DNA from 4 places in the Mesorhizobium sp. M0048 genome. Region 3 is predicted to be linked to each of the others. Evidence: predicted binding sites of a transcription regulator. Region 3 holds the regulator's gene; each other region holds the start of a gene.

Region 1 (4,124 bases), on a different contig from region 3:
GCGTGCGTCAAAGTCGCTATCGAATGTACAGTTCGTCTAAATCGTGCGATACGTTCAGATTTGTGCAAGTACTTGGAAAAGTGCTGCATAAAAGAAACCGTCTAATTACATAAATCAGGCAAGCTAAACTTTAAACTTGCACAAATGAGCGTGGGGCGCCCTGTTCCATGGCGCCTTTTTTAAGGATTATCCTTAGACTCTCTCCCGGGGGAACTGTGGGTGAAGAAACAACGCATCGTCCTGCTGGCAGCTGTTTTGGCGTCTGCCTTTGGCTTTTTTTTGCTGATCCTGATCCTGCAGATGGTCAGTTTTTTGGTTGACTAGGCACGCGCAAGCGGGATGGATCGCGCAGAGACACGCGGAAGTTTTTTTCGCCAGCGAAACCCCGACGACCTGATGGGGAGTCGCGCCAGCAGGGTGGGAGCCACGTCCAGTGCCACCATGCGAGATGCCGATTGTTGGCGCGTCTGTCAGTTCGCGCGGCCATATTCATTCTGGTGCCGATCTGTTGCCTTTTCTGCTTTTCCCATGCGTTTTAGGCCGAGCCAATTTGTGAAGCGGGCGGTCAATGGATCTGCGCCTCGCGATTGCCTGCCGTTGCCTGATTGATCTGGGCGGGATAATCCGAGAGCGAACGCTGCAACCGCGGTTCGAATTGCGCGAAGTTGAACCGGACTTCATCCGCGGTCAGGAACTGGTGGGTTGCGCCGGGAAAGCCGGCGACCATCACAAGGTCGCCTTCCTTGACGCCTTCACAGGCTATGGGTAGCCAACTCTCCGGCCGGTAAGGCACATTGTCGCGCGCATATGGCCGGGAGGAACCATCAGGAGCGACATAGGCGCGATAAAAGCCGAAGTGGCCCGTGTGGCGCAGCCACATCCAGTTGTCCGTTTGGCCGCCGAAGTTGCCGATGCCGAGCGCGGGCGCATAGACGAGGCGCACGTCCTCAATTTCGAGCTTCTGGAGGAGATAGTAGGAGACGCCGTCATACGTCGCAACGGCGATGGGCTGTCCTTCACATGCGGCGATCAGGGCCTTTTTGTTCGTGGCGAGCCGCTCATAGCGGGCAAACCCGTTCAGCTTGTCCGAGACGCTCTTGAGCATTTCGGCGGTCACATCCCGCATGTCCTCGATCACATAGCTGCGGCTGCCTGGCGCCGCGGGCAATTCTTCACCCAGGGCTCTTCGCCAGAAAGCCGTCTGTGAGATAGTCCTGGCCCTCCTTGCTGTGGTATTGGATGGATTCGAACACGCAGTGATGATTGGTTGCGACCAGCCCTTGTGGACTGACGAACGAGGCGGAGCATCCGCCCAGTGATACGATCGCGTTGAGCGGGTCAGCGTCTAGACGGCCCAGCTGGGCGGGATCGATCTGGAGCCCATCCGCGCGCATGGCCGCGCACACTTCCGCAGTCTGGCCCGGCATCCACATACCTTCGTCCGCCGATGTAGCCGTGACCGTCCAGAGCAAGGCGATGGCAGTTGCTTTGGCCAAACATTTCAAATTCGAGTTCGTGCTGACTGTCGCTCTCATCTTGCCTCCTGTTCTCCGCAGATTGGATTGGTGACTATCGGGATGGCCGGAGTCCTGGCGCCCGCGCGGCGGCCACACCGTAAAGACCGAGTGGACGGTTAACGCAGGAATCCTGATGGCGCTCACCTCTCATTATATCGGTCGCGCGCAACGTTTGCGGATCATTCGCTGCACCAATCGTGCCAAATGAATAAAGCCTTCAGTTGCAAATGGTGAGCCGCCCCATCCATGTCCGATCTCCGACGTCGTTCACGTAAAACGCTCGGTGCTTCCACGCTCGTTTGCTCTTCGCCCGTCCCTCTTCCGTCTTGACTAGCAGGAGCCTACGGCCTATCTCACTGCCGCGTTAGCACTCGCTTCTGGTGAGTGCTAAACACGCTCCGGCAACGGAGAACCGTTCAACATCCGCACCAGGGAAATCCAAAAATGGCAAAGTCGAATTTCCGGCCGCTGCATGACCGCGTGGTCGTTCGCCGCGTCGAGTCCGAAGCGAAGACCGCCGGCGGGATCATCATCCCCGACACGGCGAAGGAAAAGCCGCAGGAAGGCGAGATCATCGCCGTCGGTTCCGGCGCCCGCGACGAAGCCGGCAAGCTCGTCCCGCTGGACGTCAAGGCCGGTGACCGCATCCTGTTCGGCAAGTGGTCGGGCACCGAAGTCAAGCTCAATGGCGAAGACCTTCTGATCATGAAGGAATCCGACATCATGGGCATCATCGGCTGACACGCCGCCGCCTTTCATCCGCACCATCCAATCTGAATTTCGGGCGAAATGCCCAGGAGTAACAAATGGCTGCCAAAGACGTAAAATTCTCCCGTGACGCTCGTGAGCGCATGCTGCGCGGCGTCAACATCCTCGCCGACGCGGTGAAGGTCACGCTCGGCCCCAAGGGCCGCAACGTCGTCATCGACAAGTCGTTCGGCGCACCGCGCATCACCAAGGACGGCGTCACCGTCGCCAAGGAAATCGAGCTTGAGGACAAGTTCGAAAACATGGGCGCGCAGATGGTCCGCGAAGTTGCTTCGAAGACCAACGACATCGCCGGCGACGGCACTACGACCGCGACCGTTCTGGCACAGTCGATCGTCCAGGAAGGCCACAAGTCGGTTGCCGCCGGCATGAACCCGATGGACCTCAAGCGCGGCATCGACCTCGCCGTCGCCGACGTCGTCGCGACGCTGATCAAGAACGCCAAGAAGATCAAGACCTCGGAAGAGGTTGCCCAGGTCGGCACCATCGCCGGCAATGGCGACGTTTCGGTCGGCTCGATGATCGCGGAAGCGATGCAGAAGGTCGGCAATGAGGGCGTCATCACGGTCGAGGAAGCCAAGACCGCCGAGACCGAGCTCGAAGTCGTTGAAGGCATGCAGTTCGACCGCGGCTATCTCTCGCCCTACTTCGTCACCAACGCCGAAAAGATGGTTGCGGATCTGGAAGACGCCTACATCCTGCTCCACGAGAAGAAGCTCTCCAACCTGCAGGCCATGCTGCCGATCCTCGAGGCTGTCGTGCAGACCTCGAAGCCGCTGGTCATCATCTCGGAAGACGTCGAAGGCGAGGCCCTGGCCACGCTGGTCGTCAACAAGCTGCGTGGCGGCCTGAAGATCGCTGCCGTCAAGGCGCCGGGCTTCGGTGATCGCCGCAAGGCCATGCTGGAAGACATCGCCATTCTCACCGGTGGCCAGGTCATTTCCGAAGACCTCGGCATCAAGCTCGAGAATGTCGGCCTCAACATGCTCGGCCGCGCCAAGAAGGTGTCGATCTCCAAGGAGAACACCACCATCGTCGACGGCGCCGGCAAGAAGGAAGAAATCCAGGGCCGCGTCGCCCAGATCAAGCAGCAGATCGAGGAGACCACCTCGGACTACGACAAGGAGAAGCTGCAGGAACGTCTCGCCAAGCTGGCGGGCGGCGTTGCCGTCATCCGCGTCGGCGGTGCGACCGAAGTGGAAGTCAAGGAAAAGAAGGACCGCGTCGATGACGCCCTCAACGCGACCCGTGCCGCCGTCGAAGAAGGCATCGTTCCCGGCGGCGGCGTCGCCCTGCTGCGCGCTTCGCTGGCCATCACCGTCACCGGCGCTAACTCCGACCAGACCGCGGGCATCGCAATCGTGCGTCGCGCGCTGCAGGCTCCGGCCCGCCAGATCGCGGCCAACGCCGGTGCGGAAGCATCGATCGTTGCCGGCAAGATCCTTGAGAACAAGGGCGCGACCTTCGGCTTCAACGCCCAGACCGGCGAATATGGCGACATGATCGCCATGGGTATCGTCGATCCGGTCAAGGTTGTGCGCACGGCTCTGCAGGACGCGGCCTCGGTCGCCGGCCTGCTGGTCACCACCGAAGCTATGATCGCGGAGGCTCCGAAGAAGGAGTCGGCTGGCGGCGGCATGCCGGCTGGTATGCCCGGCGGTGGCATGGGCGGCATGGGCGGTATGGATTTCTAATCCAGCCCCCTATCAACCTACAGCGGAAAGGGCGGCAGCAATGCCGCCCTTTTTTGTGTGCCGAGCATGATCGACAGCTTGGAGGTGCAAGTCCTCTACCCAGCTGATGGCGGCGAAGCGCAACGGCGTCGTCGTGAGACGGGTC
Region 2 (4,124 bases), on a different contig from region 3:
ACCCCCTCTGTCGCCTTCGGCGACATCTCCCCCTCAAGGAGGGAGATTGGCACTCGCTCAGGCCGGGGCGTTGACGCGCTGTGGGCGCGTTGCCCAGTCGGCAACGGTCGCGCCAGCAACGCTCTCGCCGGCAACCATCCCGTTCGTCTGCGGCGCAAGCAGGTCGTTGCGGCGGGCGAAGGCAACGAAGGTGGCGCGCGCCGTTTCGGCGTCGATCTCTCCTTCCAGTGCTGCACGGCACGCTTTTGCGGCGATGTCATGCGCGGCCGTCCGGCTCGTTGCCGGCCATTCAGCCAAAAGTGCATAGGCCTCAGCCGCGCTTTCTATCTTCGTCGGTGTACCGAGGCCGGTGAGGATATTAACCGGCTTGTCGAACGAAGCACGATCCATGACACTCTCCTTTCCTGGCTCAATCGGCTCCTTTCGGAACTCCACCGCGCGGGCGCTTCGATCCTCGAGGGCCGCCTGCAGAACGATGCCACCGATCTGCGAGTTGGACGCAATCGGGGGCATGCCCGGCCGCGGCAGCAGCCGATGCACCTTGACCAGCGCTTCGAGCCAGGCCGCCACGCCCAGCGGCGGATGTTCGCGCCCGTAGAGCCACGCCTTTGCCTTGGCGAGCGGGTATCCCGCCTCTTCGGCGAAATCGTTTTCCGACCACCGCAGCAGGCGCAGGCATTCGCGCATCCGCGCCGCGATCATTTGCGCTCCTCCGTGCCGGCCCCCACGCGTTGAGCCGATAGAAACATCAGCGTGTAGGCCGCCTTGCGGCGGTCCCAGCCGGCCGACTCGGCCATATCCAGCAAGCCGTCGACCAAAGGCGCCAGCGCCGCCCTGCAGTCGGCTTCATAGTTGAAATCGTTTTTCGGGCGGGTCGGCGCCGCGATCTTTCCAAAACTGTCCATCATATCCATGGCAACACCTGCTCAGCATTAGTCCCGGACCGGCAAGACCGTGCCCGCTTTTGGCGGACACGGTCCATCTGCCGTTTCGAAGTCGCGCTTTGGAAGCCTGGCTTTAGAAGTCCATGCCGCCACCGCCGGGCATTGCCGGCGCGCCAGCTTCCTTCTTCGGCTTCTCGGCCACCATCGCCTCGGTCGTCACCAGCAGGCCGGCGACGGAAGCGGCATCCTGCAGAGCGGTGCGCACCACCTTGGCCGGATCGATGACGCCCTGGCCGAAGAGATCGCCATAGTCGCCGGTCTGCGCGTTCCAGCCGAACGAGAACTCCTGCTTTTCGCGCAGCTTGCCGACGATAATCGAGCCTTCGGCGCCGGCATTTTCGGCAATCTGGCGCACCGGAGCCTCGATCGCGCGCCGCACGATTTCGACACCGGTCTTCTGGTCGGGATTGTCGACCTGAATATTGTCGAGCGCCTTTGCCGCCCGCAGCAGCGCCACGCCACCGCCGGGCAGGATGCCCTCCTCGACCGCGGCACGGGTGGCATGCATGGCGTCGTCGACCCTATCCTTGCGCTCCTTGACCTCTATCTCGGTCGAGCCACCGACGCGGATGACGGCGACGCCACCGGCGAGCTTGGCCAGCCGCTCCTGCAGCTTCTCGCGATCATAGTCGGAGGTGGTCTCCTCGATCTGCGCCTTGATCTGGGAGACCCGGCCCTGGATTTCGCTCTTCGAGCCGGCACCGTCGACGATCGTGGTGTTTTCCTTCTCGACCACCACCTTCTTGGCGCGGCCGAGCATGTTGAGCGTGACGTTCTCGAGCTTGATGCCGAGATCCTCGCTGATTGCCGTGCCGCCGGTCAGGATGGCAATATCCTCCAGCATGGCCTTGCGGCGATCGCCGAAGCCCGGTGCCTTGACGGCCGCGACCTTCAGGCCGCCGCGCAGCTTGTTGACGACCAGCGTCGCCAGCGCCTCGCCCTCGACGTCCTCGGCGATGATCAGCAGCGGCTTGGACGACTGCACCACCGCCTCCAGCACCGGAAGCAGCGCCTGCAGGTTGGACAGCTTCTTCTCGTGGATCAGCACATAGGGCTCGTCGAGCTCGACGCGCATCTTGTCCTGATTGGTGATGAAATAGGGGCTGAGATAGCCGCGGTCGAACTGCATGCCTTCGACGACTTCGAGCTCCGTCTCGGCGGTCTTGGCTTCTTCGACGGTAATGACGCCCTCATTGCCGACCTTTTCCATCGCTTCGGCGAGGAAGCGGCCGATCTCGGCGTCGCCATTGGCCGAGATGGTGCCGACCTGGGCGATTTCGTCGTTCCTGGTCACCTTGCGGGCATTGGCCTTGAGTTCGGCGACGACGGCTTCGACCGCCTTGTCGATACCGCGCTTCAGGTCCATCGGGTTCATGCCGGCGGCAACCGCCTTAGCGCCTTCCTGGACGATCGACTGCGCCAGAACGGTCGCGGTCGTGGTGCCGTCGCCGGCGACGTCACTGGTCTTCGAAGCCACCTCGCGGACCATCTGTGCGCCCATGTTCTCGAACTTGTCCTCGAGCTCGATCTCCTTCGCCACGGTGACGCCGTCCTTGGTGATGCGCGGGGCGCCGAACGACTTGTCGAGGACGACGTTGCGGCCCTTGGGACCGAGCGTCACCCTCACCGCGTCGGCGAGGATGTTGACGCCGCGCAGCATCTTCTCGCGGGCTTCGGTATGAAATTTCACATCTTTGGCAGCCATTGGATCACTCCTTCGATAGGCAGCTTCGTTGACTGGAATGCTTGTTCAGGCCCACTCAGGCAGCCTTCTTCATCTCGCCGGCGCCCTCGATAACGCCCAGCACGTCGCTCTCTTTCATGATGAGCAGATCCTCGCCATTGAGCTTGATCTCGGTGCCGGACCATTTGCCGAACAGGATGCGGTCGCCGACCTTGACGTCGAGCGGCTGCAATTGGCCGCTGTCGTCGCGCGCGCCCGGACCGGCGGCAATGACCTCGCCCTCCTGCGGCTTCTCCTTGGCGGTGTCGGGGATGATGATGCCGCCGGCGGTCTTCTCGTCGACCTCGATACGGCGGACCAGGATACGGTCGTGCAATGGACGGAACGTCATGTCGTTCTCCTCTCGGGACAAACAGATTTTCGAAGATCCTCCTGACCGAACCGGCAATATCGGCCCGGCACGGGGTGCGCGACCCCTTCATCAGGCATCGCGCGCATACGAACTAGTCGCGCTTTTTTCTGCTTTCAAGAGGGTCACGCAAAAATTTTAGCACTCGACGCATGAGAGTGCCAATGCACTGTAATCGTTCGCACATTAGCCGCTCTCAGCTAAAGTGCGGCTCAAATTTTGGCGCGATATTTCAAAATGCCGCCGGTCCGGAGCCGCTCGTGGCGGCGGGAACCTATGTGGAAGGCGAGGCGTTTTGCAGACCGAGATTTCAACGGACCGAGATTTCAACGGAAAGGACGATCGCATGACCAGCAGGGACTTTCAGCTCCAGATGCAAGGGTTTGGTCTTACCACGGCGGAGATCCACTATCGCCTGCCCGATCATCGGAGCCTGCTGCAACTCTATATCTGGCAGGAATACGATATTGCCCCCGATTTCCCGACGCTGAAGCATTTCCTCGATTTCTGGGAGCGCGAAATCGAAGGCCCGCTGCATTCGGTGCGCGTCGCCCATCATCACCTGATCCAGCCCTCCGAATGGCGGGCCGTAAACGGCATTATCACCGTCCACTGAGGAGCAAGCCGATCTGCCGCTAGACAGCGGGCAAAGTCTCTCGCGGTGGGGGAAAGGCAGTTGCCTTTTCCCCAACTTGTTTTGGAGTTCAAATATCGGAGGGTCCGGGCTAGCCGGCGTGGTCGACAGGCTCGCAGGCGAGCAATCCGGCGTTGCGCGCCGCCCTGACGAAGGCCTTGCGCGCATCTCGCGCGGTGCGCCAGCCGTCGAGCGCGTCGCGGCAGGCCCGATAGGCGGCGCGCCAACTCCGGCCGCGGGCACGGTCCGGCCACTGCTGACGCATGCATTCGATGGCTTCCCAACTACTGGCGACCTTGCGCTCGCTGGATTGGAATTTCAACGTGATCGGCTCGGCGAAGCGGACGTCGTCCATCACTTCCTCCTTGTTTTCTGATCGTCTTCTTGTTTGAGCAAGCAACGTCATGCTGGCGGCACCGGCGACCAGCCGGCGCCGCTGAAGGACATGGTTCG
Region 3 (4,124 bases):
AAGCTGGATGCCAAGCCGCCTTTGCCTTTCTTCGCCTCTACCGATTCGGGCGTGATGCCGCTCGTCCAGAAACGCCAGCCAAGAAAAGCGAGGTAGGCGACGCCCAGCCATTTGATGGCCAGGAAGATCACGCCGAACGTCTGTGCGACGAAAGCCAGGCCGAGCACCACGGCAGTCAAATAGGTCAGGTCGCCGAGCATCAGCCCGAACGACATGGCCAGCGACGAGCGGAAGCCGGAACCCAGCGCACGCGCAACAAGCGCGGTGATGCCTGGGCCGGGGATGGCTGCGGCGATGCCGAGGGCGGCGCTATAGGCGAGGAACCCGGTGAGCGTCATGGTTCGCGCTTGTCGCACAATGTTGAAGTTGGGTGAATTCCCTCGCGCCGAATTCGATTGCGCCAGCGCAGCAGGCGACGCCGCCGTTCAGGAGCGGCCGTCTTCGTAGGTAACGCGCCAGATGGTGCCGTTACCGTCCTCGGTGACGATCAGGGAGCCGTCCTTGGCCATGGCGACACCGACCGGGCGGCCCCAGACGGCGTCGTTCGAGATGACGAAGCCGGTCATGAAGTCCTCATACTCGCCGGTCGGCTTGCCATCCCTGAATTTGAGCCTCACCACCTTGTAGCCGGTCCTGGCGCCACGGTTCCACGAACCATGCATGGTGACGAAAGCATCCCCCCGGTAATCCGCCGGAAAGTTCTTGCCGTCGTAGAAGGCTATGTTCATCGGCGCCGAATGCGCCTGCATCAATACATCGGGGACAGTGGCCTTGCCGGCGAGGTCTGGCCGCTCGCCCTGATGGCGCGGATCCTCGTGGTTGCCGATGTAGTACCAAGGCCAACCATAGAACGCACCGTCCTTGACTTCAGTTGCAAACTCGAACGGCACATTGTCGCCGAGCTCGTCGCGCTCGTTGACGACGCACCACAACGCGCCGCTGGCGGGCTGCACCGTCATGCCCGTACAGTTGCGCAGGCCGGTGGCGACAGTTCGGGGGTTTTTCCCGTCCGGGTCAAAGGCGAGCACATCGGCACGGCCTTCCTCGGGGCCCCAGGCCGCCCCGAGCGGCTTTGATTTCGCCCAGGCGTCAAGGCCGCCATCGGGCTGCTTGTCCATGTCTTCGGCGACATTCGAGTCCGAGCCAACCGATAAAAAAAGCGTCTTGCCGTCAAGCGAGAAGGCGATGTCGCGGGTCGAGTGACCGCCCGACGGGATTTTGGCGACAATGGTTTCTGGTTTACCGGACGCCTTCAGGTCACCGTCGCGATAGGGGAAGCGGACGATGCTGTCGCTGTTTGCGACATAGACCCATTGCGGCTTGCCGCCTGGCGGATAGAAGGCGATGCCGTATGGATAGTTGAGGCCTTGGGCGAAAATCGCTTTCTCGATGGGTTTGGCGCGGCCCTCGGCCAGACGGTAGACGCGTATTTGGTCGGCATGGCCGTTTGCGATGAACAGGTCGCCGTTCGGAGCAACGCGAACGACGCGCGGATTATACAGTCCGGAGGCGATCATTTCGGCCGAAAAGCCCGGCGGCAATTCTGGCTCGGCGCTTTCGGGCCGTTCCGCCACGCCGCCGCCGTTCGAAGCGGATTGAGCGGGGTCGGCTGCCGGCATGTCTTGCGGCCCGATCAGGCGGCGGACGCCAGGCCTGTCGGCGTGCCAATCGCCAAAAGCGGCTTCGCCTTTGAGCACCTTTTGATCCGCCTGCTGGGCGGGCGCCGGTGTCGCGACAAGGAGGGCAGCGGCAACGGCCGCAAAGCCGCCAGATCGGATCATTAACGTCCTCCGAGGTTTGCCTCGAAGAGGGCAAACGGGATCAGGCATTGGTCGTTCCAAGCGGTCGTTCAGCACACGAGGATTTGAAGCCGAACCCCGTTCAGTTGCCAGAGGTGTAAAAGTCGTCGTCGAGGCGCTTTTCCAGCGCGACCAGATCGGCCGGCAGCGGCAGGCCCATGGCCCGCATCTCTTGCAGCTTCTCACGCAACTGCTCTTGCACCTCGTGCTGATCCTCAGGCTGATTGACCATTTCCTCGAGCAGCAGGCTGATCTGGGCCTTGAACGATTCCAGCGCCATTCTTTTTCTCCTTGCGGCAGGCCGCGGCGGCTCCTAGCGCAGCATGCGCGAAATCAGCTGGGCGGTATAGTCCACCATCGGTACTATGCGCGCATAATTCAGCCGCGTCGGCCCGATGACGCCGAGCGCACCGACGACGCGCGCGTCCTTGTCGCGATAGGGTGCCACCACCAGCGAGGAGCCCGACAGCGAAAACAGCTTGTTTTCCGAACCGATGAATATGCGCACCCCCGGGCCTTCCTCGGCGAGGTCGAGGAGCTGGATCAGCCCATCCTGCGTCTCCAGATCCTCGAACAGATGCCGCAGCAATTCTATGTCGGCCTGGGCGGTGACGTTTTCCAGGAGATTGGCGCGGCCGCGCACGATAAGCCGCCCAGGCACCCCGCTTTCGGCGCCTGCCCAGACCGCCAGGCCCTTCTCGACCAGATCCTGCGACAGCGTGTCGAGGGCTGCCCTGGTCTCTTCCTTGATGCGGGCGATTTCGACCCGGGCCTCGGCCAGGGTGCGGCCGCGGATATGGGCGTTGAGGAAGTTGGAGGCTTCGTGCAATTGCGAGACGGTGATGCCGGCGGGCAGATCGATGACGCGATTTTCGACGTCGCCGTTCTGCGAGACCAGCACGGCCAGCGCCTTGGTCGGCTCGAGCTGGATGAATTCGATGTGCTTCAGCGCCGCCTCATTTTTGGCGGCGAGCACGAGGCCGGCGCCGCGCGACATGCCGGACAGCATCTGGCTGGCCTCGGTCAGCATATGCTCCAGCGTCGCGCCCGAGCCGGAGGCGCGCACCTGCGCCTCGATGGTGCGGCGCTCCTCGTCGGAGAGGTCGCCGAGTTCCATGAATGCATCGACGAAGAAGCGCAAGCCGGCCTGGGTCGGCAGCCGGCCAGCCGAGATGTGCGGCGCGTAGATCAGGCCGAGGTGCTCGAGGTCGCTCATCACGTTGCGGATGGTGGCCGGCGACAGCGATGACGGCAGGATGCGCGACAGGCTGCGCGAACCGACCGGCTCGCCATCCCTCAAATAGGAATCGACGATGCGCCGGAAGATGTCGCGCGAACGCATATCGAGCGATTGAAGCGCGGGCGGTTGAAGTGCCGGCGACGAGAGCACTGGCGACTGCGAACCGGGATCGACTACCTTGGTCATTCGAGCCAAAAACCTCCGGTCCGAAGATATAGACTTCCGCAGCGTCGGCGCAACCGGTCCATTTTCCTTTGCGCCTCACGCCCCGTGCGGCTACAAGCCGGCCAAGATTCCCCGGCCAAGATTCCGAAGAAAGAAAGAAGCCTGAATGCGCCCTTCCAAACGCCAATTCGACGAAATGCGCCCCATCTCCTTCGAGCGCGGCGTCTCCAAGCATGCGGAAGGCTCGTGCCTGGTGAAGTTCGGCGACACGCATGTGCTGTGTACGGCCAGCCTGGAGGAAAAGGTGCCGGGCTGGATGCGCAACTCCGGCAAGGGCTGGGTGACGGCGGAATACGGCATGCTGCCGCGTTCGACCGGCGAGCGCATGCGCCGCGAGGCTTCGGCCGGCAAACAAGGCGGCCGCACGCTGGAGATCCAGCGGCTGATCGGCCGCTCCCTGCGCGCCGTGGTCGATCTGCAGGCGCTCGGTGAGCAGCAGATCACCGTCGACTGCGACGTGATCCAGGCCGACGGCGGCACGCGCACCGCTTCGATCACCGGCGGCTGGGTGGCGCTCTACGACTGCCTGCGCTGGATGGAAGCCCGCCAGATGGCGAGCCTGGGCAAGGTGCTTAAGGATCACGTCGCAGCGATCTCCTGCGGCATCCATGATGGCCAGCCGGTCATCGATCTCGACTATATCGAGGATTCCTCGGCCGGCACCGACGCCAATTTCGTCATGACCGGCAAGGGCGGCATCGTCGAGATCCAGGGCACAGCCGAGGGCGAGCCGTTCTCGGAAGAGCAGTTCGCGGCGCTGATGGAGCTCGCCAAGAAAGGCATTCAGCGCCTGGTCAGCTTGCAGCAGATGGCGGTGGCTTAGCTGCGGTCAATATTGGAGAGATTGGCGATCCTGTGAC
Region 4 (4,124 bases), on a different contig from region 3:
CAGCGCCGTCCGTACCACCTTCGCCGGGTCGACGATGCCGGCCTTGATCATGTCGACATAGACCTCGTTCTGGGCATCGAAGCCCTGATTGTGATCCTTGCTGTCGGCGAGCTTGCCGACGACGATCGAACCTTCGACGCCGGAATTCTCGGCGATCTGCCGGATCGGCGCTTCGAGCGCTCTCGACACGATCGCAATGCCCGCTGTCACATCGGCATTGGCTCCGGTCATCCCGTTCAGCACAGCCTTGGCGCGCAGCAACGCGACACCGCCGCCCGGAACGATGCCTTCTTCAACGGCCGCGCGCGTGGCGTTCAGCGCATCGTCGATGCGGTCCTTCTTTTCCTTGACCTCGGATTCGGTGGCGCCGCCGACGCGGATGACGGCAACGCCGCCCGCCAGCTTGGCGAGACGTTCCTGCAGCTTCTCCTTGTCATAGTCGGACGTGGTTTCCTCGATCTGCCCCTTGATCTGCTGGACGCGCGCCTGGATGGTGGTCTTCTCGCCGGCGCCGTCGATGATCGTGGTGGTGTCCTTCTCGATCAGCACGCGCTTGGCGCGGCCGAGCATGTCTATGGTGATGTTCTCCAGCTTGATGCCGAGATCCTCGGAAATCATCTGTCCGGCGGTGAGCACGGCGATGTCTTCCAGCATGGCCTTGCGGCGGTCACCGAAGCCAGGCGCCTTGACGGCCGCGACCTTGAGGCCGCCGCGCAGCTTGTTGACGACCAGCGTCGCTAGCGCTTCGCCCTCGACGTCCTCGGAGATGATCAACAGCGGCCTGCCGCTTTGCACCACGGCTTCGAGGATGGGCAACAGCGCCTGCAGATTGCCGAGCTTCTTTTCGTGGATGAGGACGTAAGGGTCTTCCAGCTCGGCGCGCATCTTTTCGGCATTGGTGACGAAATAGGGCGAAAGATAGCCGCGGTCGAACTGCATGCCTTCGACGACGTCGAGTTCGGTTTCGGCGGTCTTGGCCTCCTCGACAGTGATGACGCCGTCATTGCCGACCTTGTCCATCGCCTTGGCGATCATGGCACCGACGCTGGTGTCGCCATTGGCGGCAATGGTGCCGACCTGCGCGATCTCGCCTGAGGACTTGACCTTCTTGGCGCGCGCCTGGATTTCCTGGACGACGGCGCTGACGGCAAAGTCGATGCCGCGCTTGAGGTCCATCGGGTTCATGCCGGCGGCAACGAATTTGGCGCCCTCGCGCAGGATGGAAGCGGCAAGCACCGTGGCGGTGGTGGTGCCGTCGCCGGCGAGGTCGTTGGTTTTCGAGGCCACTTCGCGCACCATCTGTGCGCCCATGTTTTCGAACTTGTCGGAAAGCTCGATTTCCTTGGCCACCGTCACCCCGTCCTTGGTGATGCGCGGCGCGCCGTAGGCCTTATCGATGATAACGTTGCGGCCCTTGGGGCCGAGCGTCACCTTGACGGCGTTGTTGAGAATTTCGACGCCGCGCAGCATGCGGTCACGCGCGTCGGTGGAGAATTTGATTTCCTTGGCAGACATGATTTTTTCCAGTTCGGTTGTCGTGGCACGGCGCTTGCAGCGCCTGAATCAAAGCTCGGAGCGTCCTTGCGCGTCCGGGAGGGCGCGCGGCCTTCCAATCAGGCGGCCTTCTTGGCAGCCACGGTCTTGTCGACGGTGCCCATCTCGCTTTTGTCGACGATGCCCATGATGTCGGCTTCCTTCATGATCAGAAGGTCCTCGCCGTCTATCTTGACCTCGGTGCCGGACCATTTGCCGAACAGGATGAGGTCGCCGGTCTTGACGTCGAGCGGGATCAGCGCGCCGCCTTCGTCCCGCGCGCCCGGCCCCACGGCGATCACTTCGCCTTCCTGCGGTTTTTCCCTGGCATTGTCGGGGATGATGATGCCGCCCTTGGATTTGGTGTCGCTTTCGGCGCGCCGAATGACGACGCGATCGTGAAGTGGCCGGAATTTCATGGGGACTCTTTCTGGGGCCAGCTTAGGCGGCCGCCCCTCTCTATAGGCGCCTTGGCACTCGATTGATAGGAGTGCCAAAAAATATTCATAGGGCACATCAAATATTGAATTTATTATCTTGCCTGGCCATCCCCCGGTGTTCGGGCCTTGCCGAATATTATTGAAATTGAATTTCTGTCTTTGAACACCTATTTTACGGTGAAGTTCACATTCACGACTTTCGCTGCAAGGGAGATTTTACCGATGGCCGAAGGCAATCAGAACATCATGGAAAAAGCTCAGGCTCGCTTCATGGAAAATCAGAAGAAAACGGCGGAGCGGAACAAAGCAACTGCCGAATACGTCTCGGAGGCCAAGGCCAGGGTCATCAAAACGGCAAGGCTGAGGGAATTGCGACTGGCCAAGGAAGAGGCGGACCGCGCGGCGGAAGCTCTGAATCCGGTCGCACCAAAGAAGAAGCGGGCGTCGCGGACAGTCAAGAAGGCCGTATCCGCATCGACGGAGGCAAAATCATGAGCCTGACATTTCCCAATCCCAGCCGCAGCTACGACGAGGCAAGCAAACGCATTCGCTTCGTCGGCCATGACGGCATGTTCCAGATTTCCTTCTCTGTCGCAACCGATGCCATCTCCAAGATGCAGCCGGGAACGGCGGCCTCAGAAGCTACCTACCTGGCAGCCTTCGACACGGCTTCCAACTCGATCCACGATGTCGCCAGGAATGCCTATGCCCGCACCCGCAGGAGCATATATGTGCTGACTGCGGCTGATTTTCGCTAGATCCGTCGCGATCCGTCCACAAGACGCTTTCTCAGGGCTTCCGGTTCGCCTTCGCTCGCCGCTTGACGTCGCGACCGTTCAGCCGGTCACGGGTCCGTGACGCGGAGGGCTGCGGCGTCGCGCATTCCAGGAGCAGGGCTTATTCCCGAGGTCATGAAGGTTCATAATCCGTATGAGACGCGCTGATTCGCGCTTTTGCCGGGATGCCGTCATGCAACGCAGCTACGCAGCCGGGAGGTCGACGCGACGGGCGAGGGCAAAGACAATGACCGCGCCGGCCCTCGAATTGCAGAAAGCCATATTCGAGGCAGTGAACGACGATCCCGATTTGTCGGCGGCACTGGGCGACGCACGATTGTTCGACCGTGCGCCGGAAAATGTTGCATTTCCCCACATGACCGTCGGCCGCACCAGCGTCTACGACTGGGCAACGGGGACGGAGAACAACGCCGAGCAGTTGCTGACGCTGCATATCTGGTCAAAGTCCGAGGCCAGCAAGGAAACCACCGACATCATGGACCTGCTCAGCGCCCGCCTGCGAGATGCGGCGCTCTCGCTTGGCGAACATCGTCGCGCCCATCTCAAGCCCGAATTCGCCGAAGCCCGCTACGACGAGGACCTTTCGGCCCATCATGGGCTGCTGCGCTTCCGCGCGGTGATCGAGGAAGACGGCTGACCGTCGGGCACTTTCCGTAAAATCGGGCTATTTTGTTCTTGCTTTGTGCCGGCAGCTATGCTATTAATTTGGCTATGGTGCTGATTGGCGCCAATGACCCGTCGCAGAGCGGGTTTTTTTATTTCCGGTCGGTTCGGCTGAATCTGCCTTCGGTTGCCGGATCAATTCTCGAGTTGGGGCAAACCTAAAGCGATTGCCTTTTCACCGCCAAACGATGCGCGGTTGTCGGCGGAGGATCGGAGGGCTAGGTTAAACTTTGGCGATTTCGCGGGATGGGCGGCGAAATGGCAGTCCGGTAATCTCGCGCTTCAGGGGTGTGGCGGGCATGCATTCGAGCGTTCACCGTTCATATCACGTTCAGCACCGGCGCGTTAGAACGCTGGCCATGAAAACCCTTCGCTCCCACTTCCGGACCGCGGCACTAGCGCTCTCAGCCGCCGGCCTGCTTGCGTCGCAAGCGATGGCGATCCCCGCTGGCACCCTCGAGCAGCCCCAGTCGGTCCTCCTCGCCGCGTCCGACTGCTACGCGATCGGCCAGCAGGTGGCGGAGCAGAATGGCGGCACTTTGGCCAAGGCCTCGCAGTCGACACGCGGCGGCCAGCCGGTCTGCGTCATCGTCGTGCTCGTTCCGGGCAAGGACGGGCAGCGTCCCCGTCGCTCGGAGATCGTCGTTCCGCTGAACTGAACCGTGCCGTTTCCCAGTCTGCCGGAATCGGC

Evidence for each region. Region 3 encodes HrcA, which represses chaperone genes, less so after heat shock. Its sites were predicted from a motif close to GTTAGCACTCNCNNNNNGNGAGTGCTAAC; they were not measured.
Region 1: groES (co-chaperone GroES) is a predicted target of HrcA. The motif match lies at 1,881-1,909, and genes of this name have one in related genera.
Region 2: NKJ84_RS19385 (co-chaperone GroES) is a predicted target of HrcA. The motif match lies at 3,175-3,203, and genes of this name have one in related genera.
Region 4: NKJ84_RS17650 (co-chaperone GroES) is a predicted target of HrcA. The motif match lies at 2,003-2,031, and genes of this name have one in related genera.

What each region holds. Positions count from the first base shown of each region.
Region 1 is NZ_JAMYUV010000061.1:3,411-7,534, forward strand. Features, by position in the region: gene NKJ84_RS29240 (S46 family peptidase) at 566-1,168, opposite strand; gene NKJ84_RS29245 (S46 family peptidase) at 1,173-1,535, opposite strand; gene groES (co-chaperone GroES) at 1,962-2,258, shown strand; gene groL (chaperonin GroEL) at 2,324-3,979, shown strand.
Region 2 is NZ_JAMYUV010000023.1:34,278-38,401, forward strand. Features, by position in the region: gene NKJ84_RS33275 (DUF982 domain-containing protein) at 58-702, opposite strand; gene NKJ84_RS19375 (hypothetical protein) at 699-914, opposite strand; gene groL (chaperonin GroEL) at 1,018-2,649, opposite strand; gene NKJ84_RS19385 (co-chaperone GroES) at 2,705-3,019, opposite strand; gene NKJ84_RS19390 (usg protein) at 3,384-3,653, shown strand; gene NKJ84_RS19395 (DUF982 domain-containing protein) at 3,763-4,026, opposite strand.
Region 3 is NZ_JAMYUV010000066.1:22,274-26,397, forward strand. Features, by position in the region: gene NKJ84_RS30190 (LysE family translocator) at 1-338, opposite strand, end outside; gene NKJ84_RS30195 (PQQ-dependent sugar dehydrogenase) at 426-1,781, opposite strand; gene NKJ84_RS30200 (hypothetical protein) at 1,882-2,079, opposite strand; gene hrcA (heat-inducible transcriptional repressor HrcA) at 2,113-3,225, opposite strand; gene rph (ribonuclease PH) at 3,371-4,087, shown strand; gene NKJ84_RS30215 (VOC family protein) at 4,120-4,124, shown strand, end outside.
Region 4 is NZ_JAMYUV010000019.1:42,956-47,079, forward strand. Features, by position in the region: gene groL (chaperonin GroEL) at 1-1,515, opposite strand, end outside; gene NKJ84_RS17650 (co-chaperone GroES) at 1,614-1,952, opposite strand; gene NKJ84_RS17655 (hypothetical protein) at 2,196-2,468, shown strand; gene NKJ84_RS17660 (DUF1488 family protein) at 2,465-2,731, shown strand; gene NKJ84_RS17665 (DUF3168 domain-containing protein) at 2,997-3,407, shown strand; gene NKJ84_RS17670 (hypothetical protein) at 3,793-4,092, shown strand.